4 regions of the Kitasatospora sp. NPDC029312 genome follow, and region 1 is predicted to be linked to each of the others. Evidence: predicted binding sites of a transcription regulator. Region 1 holds the regulator's gene; each other region holds the start of a gene.

Evidence for each region. The regulator HrcA, encoded in region 1, represses chaperone genes, less so after heat shock. The targets are predictions, from matches to a motif close to TTNGCACTCNGNNNNNCNGAGTGCNAA.
Region 2: groL (chaperonin GroEL) is a predicted target of HrcA. The motif match lies at 2,319-2,345, and genes of this name have one in related genera.
Region 3: ACZ4WV_RS07170 (FmdB family zinc ribbon protein) is a predicted target of HrcA. The motif match lies at 1,847-1,873, and genes of this name have one in related genera.
Region 4: groES (co-chaperone GroES) is a predicted target of HrcA. The motif match lies at 1,626-1,652, and genes of this name have one in related genera.

Annotation. Positions count from the first base shown of each region.
Region 1 covers NZ_JBVHXY010000065.1:16,296-20,501, reverse strand. The annotation lists gene ACZ4WV_RS33480 (16S rRNA (uracil(1498)-N(3))-methyltransferase) at 1-152, opposite strand, end outside; gene dnaJ (molecular chaperone DnaJ) at 236-1,378, opposite strand; gene hrcA (heat-inducible transcriptional repressor HrcA) at 1,452-2,486, opposite strand; gene htpX (zinc metalloprotease HtpX) at 2,798-3,718, shown strand; gene pspAB (PspA-associated protein PspAB) at 3,768-4,206, shown strand, end outside.
Region 2 covers NZ_JBVHXY010000005.1:74,160-78,365, reverse strand. The annotation lists gene ACZ4WV_RS06430 (HD domain-containing protein) at 1-74, shown strand, start outside; gene ACZ4WV_RS06425 (hypothetical protein) at 71-427, opposite strand; gene groL (chaperonin GroEL) at 540-2,162, opposite strand; gene ACZ4WV_RS06415 (cold-shock protein) at 2,488-2,688, opposite strand; gene ACZ4WV_RS06410 (MoaD/ThiS family protein) at 3,239-3,517, opposite strand; gene thrC (threonine synthase) at 3,544-4,206, opposite strand, start outside.
Region 3 covers NZ_JBVHXY010000005.1:235,437-239,642, reverse strand. The annotation lists gene ACZ4WV_RS07175 (MFS transporter) at 455-1,759, shown strand; gene ACZ4WV_RS07170 (FmdB family zinc ribbon protein) at 1,885-2,205, shown strand; gene mscL (large conductance mechanosensitive channel protein MscL) at 2,803-3,219, shown strand; gene ACZ4WV_RS07160 (hypothetical protein) at 3,263-3,622, opposite strand; gene ACZ4WV_RS07155 (sigma-70 family RNA polymerase sigma factor) at 3,716-4,206, opposite strand, start outside.
Region 4 covers NZ_JBVHXY010000003.1:168,258-172,463, forward strand. The annotation lists gene groL (chaperonin GroEL) at 1-1,060, opposite strand, end outside; gene groES (co-chaperone GroES) at 1,178-1,483, opposite strand; gene ACZ4WV_RS03705 (THUMP-like domain-containing protein) at 1,819-2,994, shown strand; gene ACZ4WV_RS03710 (polysaccharide deacetylase family protein) at 3,005-3,913, opposite strand; gene ACZ4WV_RS03715 (hypothetical protein) at 4,030-4,206, opposite strand, start outside.

The DNA of each region.
Region 1 (4,206 bases):
CCCAGGCCGTCCGCGAGGGTCACCGCCTCGCCGGCCTCCAGCCGCTTCACCGCGGCCGCGTGCCGCCCCTCCGCCCCGTCCAGGCGCACCAGCGCCCCGGGCGCGGCGGCGGCGATCCGCTCGGTCTCGACGACGAAGACGGGGGCGGTCATGGGGTGGTCCTCCGGAGGGGTGGGCGGATGGGCAACGCGAAGGGGGTGCCGGGATCGGACCCCGGCACCCCCTTCCGGACGGCTCACCGGCCGTTGAAGGCGTCCTTCAGGCGCGAGAACAGGCCCTGCTGCCCCGGCGCGAACTGGCCGGACGGGCGCTCCTCGCCGCGCAGCACGGCGAGCCGGCGCAGCAGCTCCTCCTGCTCGGGGTCGAGCTTGGTGGGCGTCTGCACCTCGACGTGCACTATCAGGTCGCCCCGGCCGCCGCCGCGCAGGTGGGTGATGCCCCGGGCGTGCAGCGGGATCGACTGGCCGGACTGGGTGCCGGGCCGGATGTCGACCTCCTCCAGCCCGTCCAGGGTCTGCAGCGGCACCTGGGTGCCGAGCGCGGCGGCCGTCATCGGGATGGTGACGGTGCAGTGCAGGTCGTCCCCGCGCCGCTGGAAGACGGTGTGGGTGGTCTCGGCGATCTCGACGTACAGGTCGCCGGCCGGGCCGCCGCCGGGACCGACCTCGCCCTCGCCGGCCAGCTGGATGCGGGTGCCGTTGTCGACACCGGCCGGGATCTTGACGGTCAGGGTGCGGCGGGCGCGGACCCGGCCGTCGCCGGCGCACTCGGGGCACGGGGTCGGCACGACGGTGCCGAAGCCCTGGCACTGGGGGCAGGGGCGGGAGGTCATGACCTGCCCCAGGAACGAGCGGGTGACCTGGGAGACCTCGCCCTTGCCGCGGCACATGTCGCAGGTCTGCGCGGAGGTGCCGGGGGCCGCGCCCTCGCCGCTGCAGGTGGTGCAGGTGACGGCGGTGTCGACCTGGAGTTCCTTGGTGGTGCCGAAGGCGGCCTCCTCCAGGGTGATCTCCAGCCGGATCATGGCGTCCTGGCCGCGGCGGGTGCGCGAGCGCGGGCCGCGCTGGCCGGCCGCGGCGCCGAAGAAGGCGTCCATGATGTCGGAGAAGCCGAAGCCCGCCGCGCCGGCGCCGAAGCCGCCCGCGCCACCGCCGCCGCCCGGCGACAGCGGGTCCCCGCCGAGGTCGTAGACCTGGCGCTTCTGCGGATCGGAGAGCACCTCGTAGGCGGCGTTGATCTCCTTGAACCGCTCCTGCGTCTTCGGGTCCGGGTTGACGTCCGGGTGCAGTTCGCGTGCCAGGCGCCGGAACGCCTTCTTGATCTCGTCCTGCCCCGCATCCCGTCGGACGCCGAGTACCGCGTAGTAGTCCGTGGCCACCAAATGCTCCGCTTGTTCCGCCTGTAGTAGTGCGACTGGACACCACCGCCAGAGGTCTGACGGTGGCTGCTTGCTACGACTCGGCCAGGATCTGCCCCACGTACCGTGCCACCGCTCGAACCGCCCCCATTGTGCCCGGGTAGTCCATCCGGGTCGGACCGATCACACCCAGTTTGGCCACGCTCTCCTCGCCCGAACCGTAGCCGACCGACACGACCGAGGTGGAATTCAGCCCCTCGTAGGCGTTCTCGCGCCCGATCCGGACCGTCATCGCGGCGTCCGTGGTCTCACCCAGGAGGCGGAGCAGGACGACCTGCTCCTCCAGGGCCTCCAGCACCGGCTGGATGGTGAGCGGGAAGTCGTGCCCGAGGCGGGTCAGGTTGGCCGTGCCGGCCAGCATGATCCGCTCCTCGTTCTGCTCGGCCAACGCCTCGAACAGGGTCGCCAGGACCGTGCTGACGGTCGGCCGGTCGATCTGCTCGAAGGTGGCCGGAAGGTCCTCCAGCAGGCCCGGGACGTCCGGCAGCCGCTGGCCGGCGGCGCGCGCGTTGATCCGCGCCCGCAGGTCGGCCAGGAGCGTCTCGCCGACCGTGCCCGGGCAGTCGACCATCCGCTGCTCGACCCGGCCGGTGTTGGTGATCAGGACCAGCATCACCTTGGCCGGGGCGAGCGCCACCAGCTCGATGTGCCGGACGGTGGAACGGGTCAGCGAGGGGTACTGCACCACGGCGACCTGCCGGGTGAGCTGCGCGAGCAGCCGCACCGTACGGGCCACCACGTCGTCCAGGTCGACGGCGCCGTCCAGGAAGTGCCGGATCGCCCGGCGCTCCGGGGCGCTCATCGGCTTGACCTCGGCGAGCTTGTCGACGAACAGCCGGTAGCCCTTGTCGGTGGGGATGCGCCCGGCGCTGGTGTGCGGCTGGTGGATGTAGCCCTCCTCCTCCAGCGCCGCCATGTCGTTGCGCACGGTGGCCGGGGAGACCCCGAGGTTGTGCCGCTCCACCAGGGCCTTGGAGCCGACCGGCTCCTCGGTGCCGACGTAGTCCTGGACGATCGCGCGCAGCACGGCGAGCTTGCGGTCGTCCAGCTGGCGGACCTCACCGGCCATGGGGCACGCACCTCCGTCTTCGCACGTTGTCCGTCTGTGATGCTGCGGGCCGCTCGGGCAGGGACCCCGACCCTGGCACTCTGCGCACACGAGTGCCAGAACCGTACCTGCCAGTGTAAGGCCCGGGTCCTACCGCAGGAACGGCCCGGCCGGGGTGATCCTGCCCGCAGTTCGGGGGCGCGGTTCCGGGGCGGCGCCGGAGCGCGGTGCCGGAGCGCCGACCCGGCCGCCGCAACTCGCGGCGCGGGGGTGGTGCCCCGGGGCCGTCCGGGTGGCAGCATCGAAAGCGACGGCGATCGGAGGAGCAAGCAATGTCGAGCTCGGGCCAGCACACCCGCTTCGCACCCGACCGCGGCCTGACCAGCCGCATGGTCGCGACGATGTTCGTGATCGGGCTGCTGTACGTCGGTTTCACGGGTCTGCTGATCGCGCTGCTGCGCGGGGCCTGGCCGCTGATCGTCCTGATCTCCGGCGGGCTGTTCGTGGCCCAGTTCTGGTTCAGCGACAAGATCACCGAACGGGCGATGGGCGCCCGTCCGGTGAGCGAGGAGCAGTTCCCCCAGCTGCACGGCACCATCGACCGGCTCTGCGCCCTGGCCGACATGCCCAAGCCCCGCGTGGCGGTCGCCGACAACGACATGCCGAACGCCTTCGCCACCGGCCGCAACCCGCAGAACGCCGTGGTCTGCGTGACCACCGGCCTGCTGCGCCGGCTCGAACCGGAGGAACTGGAGGGCGTCCTCGCGCACGAGCTGTCGCACGTCGCCCACCGGGACGTCGCGGTGATGACCATCGCCGGCTTCCTCGGCGTGCTCGCCGGGGCGATGACCCGGATCGCCGTGTACGGCGGCTTCATGGGCGGCGGGCGCAACAACAACGACCAGAACGCGGCCATCGTGGCGCTGATCATCCCGCTGGTGTCGATGGTCGTCTACGCGATCAGCTTCCTGCTCACCCGGCTGCTCTCGCGCTACCGCGAGCTGGCCGCCGACCGGGCCGCCGCCCAGCTCACCGGCCGGCCCAGCGCCCTGGCCTCCGCCCTGACGAAGGTGACCGGGCAGATCGCCGCCATCCCCACCGAGGACCTGCGCAAGTCGCAGCCGTACAACGCCTTCTACTTCGCCCCCGCGCTGAGCGCCCGGGAGACCGCCTCGCAGCTGTTCTCCACCCACCCGACGCTGGAGAAGCGGCTGGCGCAGCTGGCGAAGATCTCCGAGCAGCTCGGCCGCTGAGCCCTCCCGCCCGGAGCCGCTGAGCCCCTCCCGCCTCGAAAGGACCGCCGTGGGAATCCTGGACGCCCTGTTCGGCCGCAGCAAGCCCGTCAAGCCCGACCTCGACCAGCTGTTCGGCGTGCCGTCCGCCGCGCTCACCCTGGAGGCCGGGGCCGCCTTCACCCCCACCGGGCTCGGTTCGGTCTGCTTCGCGGCCGTCGAGGGCGCGGCCTTCGTCCAGGTCGAACAGCAGGTCCGGGCGCTGCTGGACGCCGACACCGAACGCGGCGGCGTGCCGGTGGAGGCCTCCAAGGACGGCTACGGCTACTCCTGGCTGCTCGCCCGGCACGCCCCCGAGGAACTGCCCGAGCTGGTCAACGACCTTCACGCCGTCAACAGCGAGCTGGAGGCGAACGGCTTCGGCCCCCAGCTGCTCTGCTCGCTGGTGGGCTTCCGCAATCCGGAGGGCCAGTCGCTGGCCCTGGTCTACCTCTACAAGCGGGGTTCGT
Region 2 (4,206 bases), on a different contig from region 1:
CCGCCCGGGACCGCCTCGCCGCGGCCGCCCGGGCCAACCTGACGGCCGAGCTGGCGGACCTCGGCGGCCGTTAGACCAGCTCCCCCACCGGTGCCACCACCACGCCCCGCTTGCCGCACACCCAGTGCGGCTCCGGGCCCAACTCCGGCTCCACGCCCAGCGCGTGCGGATCCCCGTCGGCCGCGCAGCCGGTGCACAGCGGCCACCGCCCGTACGCCTCCAGCAGCGCGTCCTGGACGTCCTGGGCGATCAGCCCGAGCACGTACTCGGTGCCGTCCGGCCACTGCTCCAGCCACCAGCGGCGGTGGGTGACGGCATCCTCCACCAGCGAGACGACGGCGGCGTCCGCCACGTCCCGCGCGGTGAGGTCGGCCAGGATCTGTGCCCTCGCGTTGTGCAGGGCGGTCTCGATGTCGTCGGAAGCCATCCGTCCATCCTCCCCCGGCGGCCCCCGAACGCCGAAACGCCGCGTGGGCGGCCCCCCTGAGGGAGCCGCCCACGCGGACGGGAGTCAACCGATCCGATCCGAGGGATCAGGATCAGAAGTCCATGTCACCGCCCGGCATGCCGCCACCGGCGGCCGCGGCGGCCTTCTCCGGCTTGTCGGCGATGACGGCCTCGGTGGTGAGGAACAGCGCCGCGATGGAGGCGGCGTTCTGCAGGGCGGAGCGGGTGACCTTGGCCGGGTCGATGATGCCCGCGGCGACCAGGTCGACGTACTCGTTGGTGGCGGCGTTCAGGCCGTGACCGGCGGGGAGGTTGCGCACCTTCTCCACCACGACGCCGCCCTCGAGGCCGGCGTTGGTCGCGATCTGCTTGATCGGGGCCTCCAGCGCGACCTTGACGATGTTGGCACCGGTGGCCTCGTCGCCCTCCAGCTCCAGCTTGTCGAAGGCGACACCGGCCTGCAGCAGCGCGACGCCACCACCGGCGACGATGCCCTCCTCGACGGCGGCCTTCGCGTTGCGGACGGCGTCCTCGATGCGGTGCTTGCGCTCCTTGAGCTCCACCTCGGTGGCCGCGCCGGCCTTGATGACGGCCACGCCGCCGGCCAGCTTGGCGAGGCGCTCCTGGAGCTTCTCGCGGTCGTAGTCCGAGTCGCTGTTCTCGATCTCGGCGCGGATCTGGTTCACGCGACCGGCGACCTGCTCGCTGTCGCCGCCACCGTCGACGATGGTGGTCTCGTCCTTGGTGATGACCACCTTGCGGGCGGTGCCCAGCAGGTCGAGACCGGCGTTCTCCAGCTTGAGGCCGACCTCCTCGGAGATCACGGTGCCACCGGTGAGGATGGCGATGTCGCCGAGCATGGCCTTGCGGCGGTCGCCGAAGCCCGGGGCCTTGACCGCGACGGACTTGAAGGTGCCGCGGATCTTGTTCACGACCAGGGTCGACAGGGCCTCGCCCTCGACGTCCTCGGCGATGATGACGAGCGGCTTGCCGCTCTGCATGACCTTCTCCAGCAGCGGGAGCAGGTCCTTGACCGCACCGATCTTGGAGTTGGCGATGAGGATGTACGGGTCCTCGAAGGTCGCCTCCATGCGCTCCAGGTCGGTGGCGAAGTAGGCGGAGATGTAGCCCTTGTCGAAGCGCATGCCCTCGGTGAGCTCGAGCTCGAGGCCGAAGGTGTTGCTCTCCTCGACGGTGATGACGCCTTCCTTGCCGACCTTGTCCATGGCCTCGGCGATCAGCTCGCCGATCTGGGTGTCGGCGGCGGAGATGGAGGCGGTGGAGGCGATCTGCTCCTTGGTCTCCACGTCCTTGGCCTGGGCCAGCAGCTGGTCGGAGACGGCGGCGACGGCCTTCTCGATGCCGCGCTTCAGAGCCATCGGGTTGGCGCCGGCGGCGACGTTGCGCAGACCCTCGCGCACCAGGGCCTGGGCCAGCACGGTGGCGGTGGTGGTGCCGTCACCCGCGACGTCGTCCGTCTTCTTGGCGACCTCCTTGACGAGCTCGGCACCGATCTTCTCGTACGGGTCCTCGAGCTCGATCTCCTTGGCGATGGAGACGCCGTCGTTGGTGATCGTGGGGGCGCCCCACTTCTTCTCCAGCACGACGTTGCGACCCTTGGGGCCGAGCGTGACCTTCACTGCGTCGGCGAGCTGGTTCATGCCACGCTCAAGGCCGCGGCGAGCTTCCTCATCAAAGGCGATGATCTTGGCCATCAGAAGTGGTCCTCCGGGACACGGTCGACTGCTCGGACCAAGGGGTGCCCGCGACGGACGGCCCTGGTGTGCGGGGGTCCATTCCCCTACCGCTCCCGGGGGCCTCACCGACCCGGTCCGCTGTCACTCTCACGCTGTGAGTGCTAACGCCAATGATTAGCACTCCGGGTGGTCGAGTGCAAGCCCAATCGGCGACCCGCGAGCCGCCGCCGCGGCCCGCCCCGGGAAACACGAACGGGCCCGTACGACACGTGTCGTACGGGCCCGCCGAGAAGCGAGGGTTCCACCAGCAGTGGGCCGCGCCGAGCTCCTGAGCGGAAGGGGGTCAGACCGCGCGGACCATGTCCGCCTGCGGGCCCTTCTGTCCCTGGGAGATCTCGAACTCGACCCGCTGGCCCTCCTCGAGGGTGCGGTAGCCGTCCATCTGGATCGCGCTGTAGTGGACGAAGACGTCCGCACCACCGTCGACCGCGATGAAGCCGTAGCCCTTCTCCGCGTTGAACCACTTGACGGTGCCCTGAGCCATTCCGAACTCCCCTAGTGCTGTGCTGGCCCTTCACGCGCCCGCAGGTCGCGGGCCCGGGTCTGGTTGGAGGCCGGCCCGGGGAACCCCCCCTGGGCGCAGCCGTGCACGCCGCAATCCCCGCCCGGAACACCGAACGGCTTCCGGTGAGCGGGTGATTACGTCGACCGCGGCTGAATGTATCCGGATCGACGCCCTCTGCAACAGGGCCAGCCGCCGGTAATTCCCTGGACCCGTCAAGAGACAAGGCGAACAAACCGGAAGGAAATCGGCATTTCGCGCGGGACATAGCGGACGAATTACTCAAATCCGCGCAGGAATTCTGACATCTGCCTGACATGTTTCACGGCCTGGCGCTCGAGCCGGTCTCAACGTCCGGACGGTCTCGGGCCAAGCGGCGTACGAGCCGAAAGGGAAGCCTTGTTCCCAGCCGAGCCACACTCTACTCCCACCCGACCCGGAAATATTCCCGCCGAAATACCGACGGCCGCCCGCACCCACGGAGAGCCGAATTCCGTGGGTGCGGGCGGCCGGGGAAGCGGACCGCGGGTGTTCAGCAGCCGCCGGCCACCGCCGGAATGATCGAGACGCCGGCGCCGTCCTTGATCTCGGTCGCCAGCCCCTCGGCGAACCGGACGTCGTCGTCGTTCACGTACACGTTGACGAATCGGCGCAGCTTGCCGGTGTCGTCCAGGATGCGGGCCGAGATGCCCGCGTGGTTCTTCTCCAGGTCGGCGATGACCTCGGCCAGGGTGGCCCCCTCGGCGGTCACCTCGGCGGCGCCGCCGGTGTAGGTGCGCAGGATGGTGGGGATGCGGACGGTGGCGCTCATGGCTCTCCTAGCGGGGTGGGGTGGTGTCAGGCGGACGCGAGGCCGGCGGAGCGGAAGGACTCCAGCGTCGGGCGGATGACGGCGGTCATCCCGGCGTCGGAGACGGCGTCCAGCGTCTTCAGGCCGTCGCCGGTGTTGATCGCTACGGTCTCCTTGGCCGGGTCCAGCTGACCGGTCTCGACGAGCTTCTTCAGCACACCGATGGTCACGCCGCCCGCGGTCTCGGCGAAGATGCCCTCGGTCCGGGCCAGCAGCCGGATCGCCGCCACGACCTCCGCGTCCGTGACGTCCTCGACCGCTCCCCCGGTCCGGCGGGCGATGTCCAGCACGTACGGGCCGTCCGCCGGGTTGCCGATCGCCAGTGACTTGGCGATGGTGTCCGGCTTGACCGGCTTGATCACGTCCCGGCCCGCCTTGAACGCGGCCGACACCGGCGAGCAGCCCTCGGCCTGGGCGCCGAAGATCCGGTACGGCCGGTCCTCCACCAGGCCGAGCTTGATCAGCTCCTGCAGGCCCTTGTCGATCTTCGTCAGCTGCGAACCCGAGGCGATCGGGATGACGATCTGCTCCGGCAGCCGCCAGCCGAGCTGCTCGCAGATCTCGTACGCCAGCGTCTTGGAACCCTCGCCGTAGTAGGGGCGCAGGTTGACGTTCACGAAGCCCCAGCCTTCGCCGGCCGGATCCCCGAT
Region 3 (4,206 bases), on a different contig from region 1:
GGCCTCGGCTCGGGTGGTCCGGCGCGGCGCGAGCGGTGCGGCCCGGCGCGGCGCGAGCGGTGCGGCCCGGCGCGGCGCGAGCGGTGCGGCCCGGCGCGAGCGGTGCGGCGTGAGGGCGCAGACCGGCACGGGTCGGAGGGTTTGGGCTGGCGGAGTCTACGCGCGTAACTGTATGCTGGTTCGACTACGCCGTATAACCACCGCTAGACCACCCCAGCATCTGCCTGACGCAGAGTTGGCGCGACCGCTCGGCGGCCGCGGTCCGGCCCCCGGCCCACCAGGCCCGGCCGACCCGGTATCTACCTCGGTCGACGCGCGAGAGGACGACTCTCGGCGCCGTCGGGGCCACCCCATGCCCTGCCGCGCTACCAGGCAGCAGGAAGGACCGACCGTGACGGCCCGCCGAACGGTCGACACCGCCGCGGAGAGCACTCCCCGGACCGCGGCCGACACCGTGGACACCGCCGCCGACGCGCCCGCCCGGGTCGGGTACGGGGAGCTGCTGCGCACTCCCGGCGCCTGGACGTTCCTGTCCCCCGCCCTCGTCGCGCGACTGCCGTACGCGATGCTCAGCATGGGCATCCTGCTGCTCGTCACCCAGACCCACGGCTCGTACGGCACCGCCGGTACGGTCACCGCCGTCGCCGCGGTCTCCCAGGCCCTGATCGGACCGCAGACCGGGCGACTGGCCGACCGGTACGGCCAGGCCTCGGTGCTGGTCCCGACGGTGCTGGTGCACGCGGCCTCGGTCGCCCTGCTGATCGCCCTGGCGCTCGGCCACGCGCCGGCCTGGAGCCTGTACCTGGCCGCCGTCCCCGCCGGGGCGAGCGTGCCGCAGATCGGTGCGATGGTCCGGGCCCGCTGGGTCGCCAAGTTCACCGGGGAGGGCGCCTCCCCGACCGCCGCGGCCAAGGTGAGCACCGCGTTCGCCTTCGAGTCCGTGACGGACGAGTTCACCTTCGTGATCGGCCCGATCCTGGCCGCCAACATCGCCGCCTTCGTCAGCCCGGCGGCCGCACTGGTCGCCGAGGCCTCGCTGACCCTGGTCGGCGGCCTCGCCTTCGCCGCCCAGCGGCGCACCGCCCCGGCCCGGATCCTGCCCCAGCCCGGCGTGCGGCGTGCCTCGGCGCTCGCCTCGCCCGGCGTCCGGCTGCTGGTCGGCGCCTTCCTCGGGGTCGGCGCGGTGTTCGGCGGCATGCAGGTGTCGGTGAACGCCTTCGCCGACTCGGTCGGCCACCACGACGCCGGCGGCACGGTCTACGGGATCTTCGCGGGCGGCTCGATGCTGGCCGGCGTGCTGTACGGCGTGATCGCCTGGCGGCGGCCGGTCCAGCAGCGGATGGTCATGAGCTACACGCTGCTGGTGCTCGGCTGCTCGGTGCTGTGGGCGATGCCCAACCTGATCGCCCTGACCGTCGCGGGTCTGGTCTGCGGCCTGGCCATCGCGCCGACCCTGATCAGCGGCTACACCCTGGTCGAGACGCTGGTCGCGGACGGCGCCAAGACGGAGGCCTTCACCTGGCTGACCGGCGCGATCGGGCTGGGGCTGGCGGTCGGCTCGATGGCCGCGGGCAAGCTGATCGACGGCCACGGCCCCTCGGTCGGGTTCCTGGTGCCGGTGATCGGCGCCGGGCTGGGGTTGCTGGCACTGGTGTCCATGCGGCGCCTGCTGGTGACGCCGGGCGGGGCGGGCCGCGTGGTGGCCGGGTCCACCGAGCGCGGCGGCGCGACGCAGCTGGTCGGCGCGGCGAAGGGCTGAACGGACGGTCGGCGGCGCCCGGCACCGGCTCATGTCACACCGGAGTCGCTGGACTGATCCAGCGGAATGCCGCATCATTGACCATCGTTAGCACTCATCAGGCGAGAGTGCCAGGAGGAAGACAAGTGCCCACGTACCAGTACCAGTGCACCGAGTGCGGCAACGGCCTGGAGGCGGTGCAGAAGTTCACCGACGAGGCGCTGACCACGTGCCCCGAATGCCAGGGACGGCTGCGCAAGGTCTTCTCGGCCGTGGGCGTCGTGTTCAAGGGCTCGGGCTTCTACCGGACCGACAGCCGTTCGTCCTCCAGCAGCTCGGTGGGGGGCGGTGCGACCTCCGGCTCCTCGACGTCCTCGTCGGATTCGAGCTCGTCGTCCTCTTCCGGCTCCTCCGGCTCGTCGAGCTCCTCGACCGCCTCCAGCAGCCCGGCTCCGGCCGCGAGCTGACCTCGGCGCCCGGCAGCGTTCGGTAGCTTCGCGCAAGGCCCGTCGGCCCCGCTTCACGCGGGGCGGCGGGCCTTGCGCCGTTCCACGGCCGCACGCATCTCCCCGATTGCGCGCCTTTCGTCAGCGCAGGACGTCTCTCGTCAGCGCGGCGAGGTCGGTCTCACTCGCGCGAGTGTACGAAGTTGTCCACAGGGGCGGGTTATCCACAGGCTGAGGGAAGGGACTTTCCGGCAGTGCCCGGGACGCGCATCGTGTGGGTCACCAGAGACCGACCGATCGAGTCCGGAGGTGACGTCGATGACGCCCACGAGCCCGTACGTTCCGCTGCCCGCCCCCACCGTGCCGCCTCGGCGGGAGCTGCCGAGCTTCCCGCCGATCCGGCGCGGCTGCGGCGGGTGGTACCGCTGGCGCCGGGCCGTCCGGCGGCGGGCGGGCGTGCCCGCGCTGGTACTGCTCGCGGTGGCGGCAGCGCTCGCGTTCGGCCCCGGCCGGGCCGGGCCGCCCCCGTCGCAGGGCCCAGTAGGCCACCAGGGTTGTCAGTCCGGGACTCCGGGGGACCACCCGTGACCTGGGAACGACTTCGTCGTTCGAGGCGGCATGAAGGGCTTCAAGGAATTCCTGCTGCGTGGAAATGTCGTCGAACTCGCCGTCGCCGTGGTCATCGGCGCGGCCTTCACCAACATCGTCAACGCCTTCGTCAAGGGCGTGATCAATCCGATCGTGGGCGTGTTCGGGACGAAGGACCTGGCGTCCTACAGTTCCTGCCTCAAGGGGCCCTGCGAGGTGAGCTCCACCGGTGAGGTCACGTCCGGAATCCTCATCCTGTGGGGATCTGTGCTCAGTGCCGCCCTACAGTTCCTGATCACGGCGGCCGTCGTCTACTTCGCCCTGATCGTGCCGATGAACAGGATGGCGGCCCGGCGCAAGACCGCCGCCGAGGAGGCGGCGGAGGTCGAGGCCAAGGAGGTCCAACTGCTGACCGAGATCCGAGACGCGCTGGTCACGGCACGTTAGTCCGGCGCTGCACCAGTCCTGCGGCGCGTCGGTGTATACCGCCTCACTCCCCGTGGTGCGGGGGGCGCTGGCTCAGGTACCAGTCCAGGCCCCGTCCACCGCTCTCCCCACCCGCCCCGGGGCGCTCGCCCCAGCCGGCGTCGGTGTCGTCCCGGGACTGCTGGTCGAAGGGGTCACGGAAGACGAGCCGAGCCTTGGCGGCCGCCCGCCGGTCCTCCGGCTCCCGGCCCTGTTCCTGGTCGTTCTGTTCCTGGCCGTTCGGCTCCTGGCCGTTCGGCTCCTGCCGGTCCTGCTCCCGGCTGCTCCGGTCCTGCCGGCCGCGTTCCTGCTCGCTCACCTTGTCCACCACTCCCACTCCCCTGATCAGCCGGGCCATCCCGTCCTTCCAGGGTAAGAGCCCCATGGCGGCCCCGGGCCCGGGTGCGAAGCGCTCCGCACTCGGGCCCGGAAGGGGCAAAGCCAGGCTCGGCCGTGTACAGCCGCCGTGACAGGTACGTCAGGCGGCTTCGAAGCCCGCGTGGTCGGCGATCTTCTTCAGCTCGGCCAGGGCGTGCTTCTCGATCTGACGGATCCGCTCGCGGGTGAGGCCGTGCTGCTTGCCCACCTCGGTGAGGGTGCGCTCGCGGCCGTCCTCCATGCCGTAGCGGGAGCGGATGATCGAGGCCGTGCGGTCGTCCAGCCGCCCGATCAGGTCGTCCAGCTCCTCACGGCGGAGCATGACCATCACGGCGTCCTCGGGGGACGTCGCTCCGGTGTCCTCCACCAGGTCGCCGAACTGGGTCTCGCCCTCGTCGTCGACCGACATGTTCAGGCTGACCGGGTCACGCGCCCAGTCCAGCACGTCCTTGATGCGGGCCTCGGTGGTGTCCAGCTCGGCCGCGATCTCGGCCGGCTCGGCCTCGCGGCCCAGCTCCTTGGACTTCTCCCGCTGCACCCGCCGGATCCGGCCGAGCTCCTCGACCAGGTGCACGGGGAGCCGGATCGTCC
Region 4 (4,206 bases), on a different contig from region 1:
CGATCTCGCCCTTGATCTGGGCGACGCGGCCGGCCACGGCCTCGGTGTCACCGGCACCGTCGACGACGGTGGTCGCGTCCTTGGTGATGGTCACGCGGCGGGCGGTGCCCAGCACGTCCAGGCCGACCTGGTCGAGCTTGAGGCCGACCTCCTCGGAGATGACCTGGCCGCCGGTCAGAACGGCGAGGTCGCCGAGGATCGCCTTGCGGCGGTCGCCGAAGCCCGGCGCCTTGACGGCGACGGCGTTGAAGGTGCCACGGATCTTGTTCACGACCAGGGTCGACAGCGCCTCGCCGTCGACGTCCTCGGCGATGATCAGCAGCGGCTTGGAGGAGCCGCCCTGCAGGATCTTCTCCAGCAGCGGCAGCAGCTCCTGGATGGAGGAGATCTTGCCCTGGTTGATCAGGATGTACGGGTCCTCCAGGACCGCCTCCTGCCGCTCCGCGTCGGTGACGAAGTAGGGCGACAGGTAACCCTTGTCGAACTGCATGCCCTCGGTGAAGTCCAGCTCCACGCCGAAGGTGTTCGACTCCTCGACGGTGATGACACCGTCCTTGCCGACCTTGTCGATCGCCTCGGCGATCAGCTCGCCGATCTGCGGGTCCTGGGCGGAGAGGGACGCGACGGCGGCGACGTCGTCCTTGCCCTCGATCTCGCGGGCCACGGACAGCAGGTGCTCGGAGACGGCGGCGACGGCCTTGTCGATGCCCTTCTTCAGGGCGGCCGGGCCGGCGCCGGCGGCGACGTTGCGCAGACCCTCGTTGACCAGGGCCTGGGCCAGCACGGTGGCGGTGGTGGTGCCGTCACCCGCGACGTCGTTGGTCTTGGTGGCGACCTCCTTGACGAGCTGCGCGCCAAGGTTCTCGTACGGGTCGTCCAGCTCGACCTCACGGGCGATGGTGACACCGTCGTTGGTGATGGTCGGGGCGCCGAACTTCTTGTCGATGACGACGTTGCGGCCCTTGGGGCCGATGGTCACCTTGACAGTGTCGGCCAGCTTGTTGACACCGCGCTCCAGCGAGCGGCGGGCGTCCTCGTCGAACTGCAGGATCTTCGCCATGTTCCCTATTCCCTCGGGGCTGCGGCCGACCGACCGGCCGCCGAACAACGTGAACCAACAACCACGCCCCGGGCCGCTGTCATGGAGGACACGGTTCCGGGGCGGGTCGGGGGCGTCTTACTTCTCGATGATCGCGAGGACGTCGCGGGCCGAGAGCACCAGGTACTCCTCGCCCTGGTACTTCACCTCGGTGCCGCCGTACTTCGAGTACAGGACGATGTCACCGACGGCGACGTCGAGCGGCAGACGCTGGCCGTCCTCGAAGCGGCCCGGGCCGACGGCCAGGACGACGCCCTCCTGGGGCTTCTCCTTGGCGGTGTCCGGGATAACCAGGCCGGAGGCCGTGGTGGTCTCGGCGTCGAGCGGCTGGACCACGATGCGGTCCTCGAGCGGCTTGATGGCAACCTTGCTGCTGGTGGTCACGTCCGAGCTCCCCTTCGGAGATTACGGGGCTTTCTAACGGGTATGGGGCGAACCTGCGAGCCTGCCGTCGCGGGGGTCAGACACGCGTCTTCGCGTTAGCACTCCCCCACTGGGGAGTGCCAAGGACGACCATAGGCCTGTGTTAGCACTCAGTCAACCAGAGTGCCAACGGCGCGCCCGGCGACTCGGCGCTACGGGCGAGTAACCGCACGGCCGTTCGGCCCTGGCGGGCCGTCGGATCGGCGTCGCGCCCGGGAGTCCCGGCGCACCCGCGCACCGGTGCACCGGCCCGACGCCGTCGTGAGCCGCCACGGATCACCGGCGAGAATGGGCCCGTGGACACCGAGAACCTCCAGCCCCTGCTGACCCCCCGGGGTCAGGCCCTGCTCGCCGAGCTGCGCGAGTTCACACCCGAGGAGGAGCTGGCCCTGGCCACCCGGCTGCGGCGGGAGCACCCCGCCGAGCTGGTGTCCGCGGCGTTCGGGCAGGCCCGGCTGCGGCAGCGGGCGCGGGCGAAGTTCGGTGCGGACGCCGACCGGATGTACTTCACGCCCAACGGCGTCGAACAGTCCACCCGGCGCAGCGTGGCCGAGTGGCGGGCGCGCCGGTTCGCCGGGCTGGGGGTACGGCGGCTCGCCGACCTGTGCTGCGGCATCGGCGGCGACGTGCTGGCGCTGGCCCGGGCCGGGATCGAGGTGCTGGCCGTCGACAAGGACCCGGCGGCCTGCGCGGCGACCGCGGCCAACGCCGCCGCGCTCGGCCTCTCCGACCTGGTCGAGGTGCGCTGCGCGGACGTCGCCGAGGTGGACGTCACCGGCTACGACGCGGTGTTCACCGATCCGGCCCGCCGCACCTCGCGCGGCCGGGTGTTCGACCCCGAGGCCTACACCCCGCCGCTGTCCTGGGCGGTCGAGGCCGGACGGCGGACGCCGATCGGCGCGCTGAAGGTCGCCCCCGGCATCCCGCACGAGGCCGTCCCGGCGGACGCCGAGGCCGAGTGGGTGTCCGACCACGGGGACGTCAAGGAGGCGGTGCTCTGGTTCGGCACCCGGGCGGCCCGCCCGCACCGCGCCACCCTGCTGCCCCAGGGCGCCAGCCTGACCGGCGGGGACCTGCCCGACCCGGCGGCCGGCCCGGTCGGGCGGTACCTGTACGAGCCGGACGGCGCGGTCATCCGGGCCCACCTGGTGGCCGAGGTGGCCGAGCAGGTCGACGGCCGGCTGATCGACCCGAAGATCGCCTACCTGACCTCGGACCGGCTGGTCGCCACCCCGTACGCGCACGCCTTCGAGCTCACCGACGTACTGCCCTTCCACATCAAGAAGCTCAAGGCCCTGCTGCGGGAGCGCGGCGTCGGCACGGTGGTGATCAAGAAGCGCGGGATGGCGATCACCCCGGAGGAACTGCGCCGCCAGCTCAAGCCCTCCGGGCCGAACACCGTCACGGTGGTCCTCAGCCGCACCGACCGGGGGCCGCTGATGATGCTGGGACAGCCCGTGACGGCCCCGTAGGCGCCCGGCCCTACGACGCCGGTGGCTGGATGTAGTCGTCCAACCGGGCCACCGAGAAGCCCTGCTCCTGGATCCGGGCCAGCAAGTCGCCGAACATCTGGGTCATCGTGGCGCCCTTGAGCTCCTTGGGGCCCCGGAAGTGCGCCAGGATGATGTCGCCGGGCTTCAGCTTCTTGTCGGCGGCCTGGTACTGCATGTCGTGGATCTGCATCGACTCGCGCCACAACACGATCGCGCGCGGACCGCACTGCTGCACCGAGGAGTTGAGCGTCGGGGTGTTGGCGCCGTCGCCGAACGGCGGACGGAACAGCAGCGGGGCGGTGCCGTACTGCTGGGTCAGCGCGGCCTGGTCGTCGCAGATCTCGGACTTCTGCTTGTCCGGGGAGAGCTTGCTCATCACCGGGTGGGTGACGGTGTGGTTCTGGATGTGGTTGCCGAGCGCCTGGAGTGGCTTGAAGTAGCCGTAGTCGTTCTTGACGATGTCCTTGGTCAGGAACATCGTGATCGGCACCTTGAGGTCGGTCAGCATCTCGACGAACTTCGGGTCCTTCTCGGCGCCGTCGTCGATGGTGATGAACACGACCTTGTCGCTCGTCTTCACGTCGCTGAACACCGGGACGGTGCCGCTGCGTTCGAGCTTGATCGGCTTGTCGGCTGGCGGGGCGGGGGCCGGGGCGAGCGGCTTGAGGTTCCACTTCGCCCAGGCCGCGGCGTCGCTCTGGGCCGGGGCCGCGCCGGGCGTGGTGGCCGCGGCCGTCGGCGCGGCGCCGCCGCCGGGCGGCTGGGGCGCGGCCGGGGCGGTCTTCGTCGCGGCCGCCGTACCGCCGCCCCCGTTGTCGCCGCACGCGGTGGCGAAGGCCAGCAGGGCCAGCGCCCCCACCGCGAACGTCCTGGTCCTGCTTCGCCCGTCCCTGTTCACTGCACCGCGCTCCCGGTCCCGTCCAGCGTTCTCTCAGCTATGCACGGTAGCGGCCGGGGCGGCGGTTCCCGACCACCGGCTGTTCGGTTACGCGGTTACGCGGTTACGCGGTGCGGCTATTCGACGTGCTCGCTGGTGAAGGACCAGCGGTGCACCGGACGGCCGATCAGCTCGGCCGGCGGGTCGGCGAGCGGTACCGGCTCGCCGCTCCACCAGGTGATCAGCAGCACCCGCTCCCGTCCCTCGGCCGGGGAGGCGCCCGGGGCGGAAAGCAGTTCCAGGCGCTCCAGGCC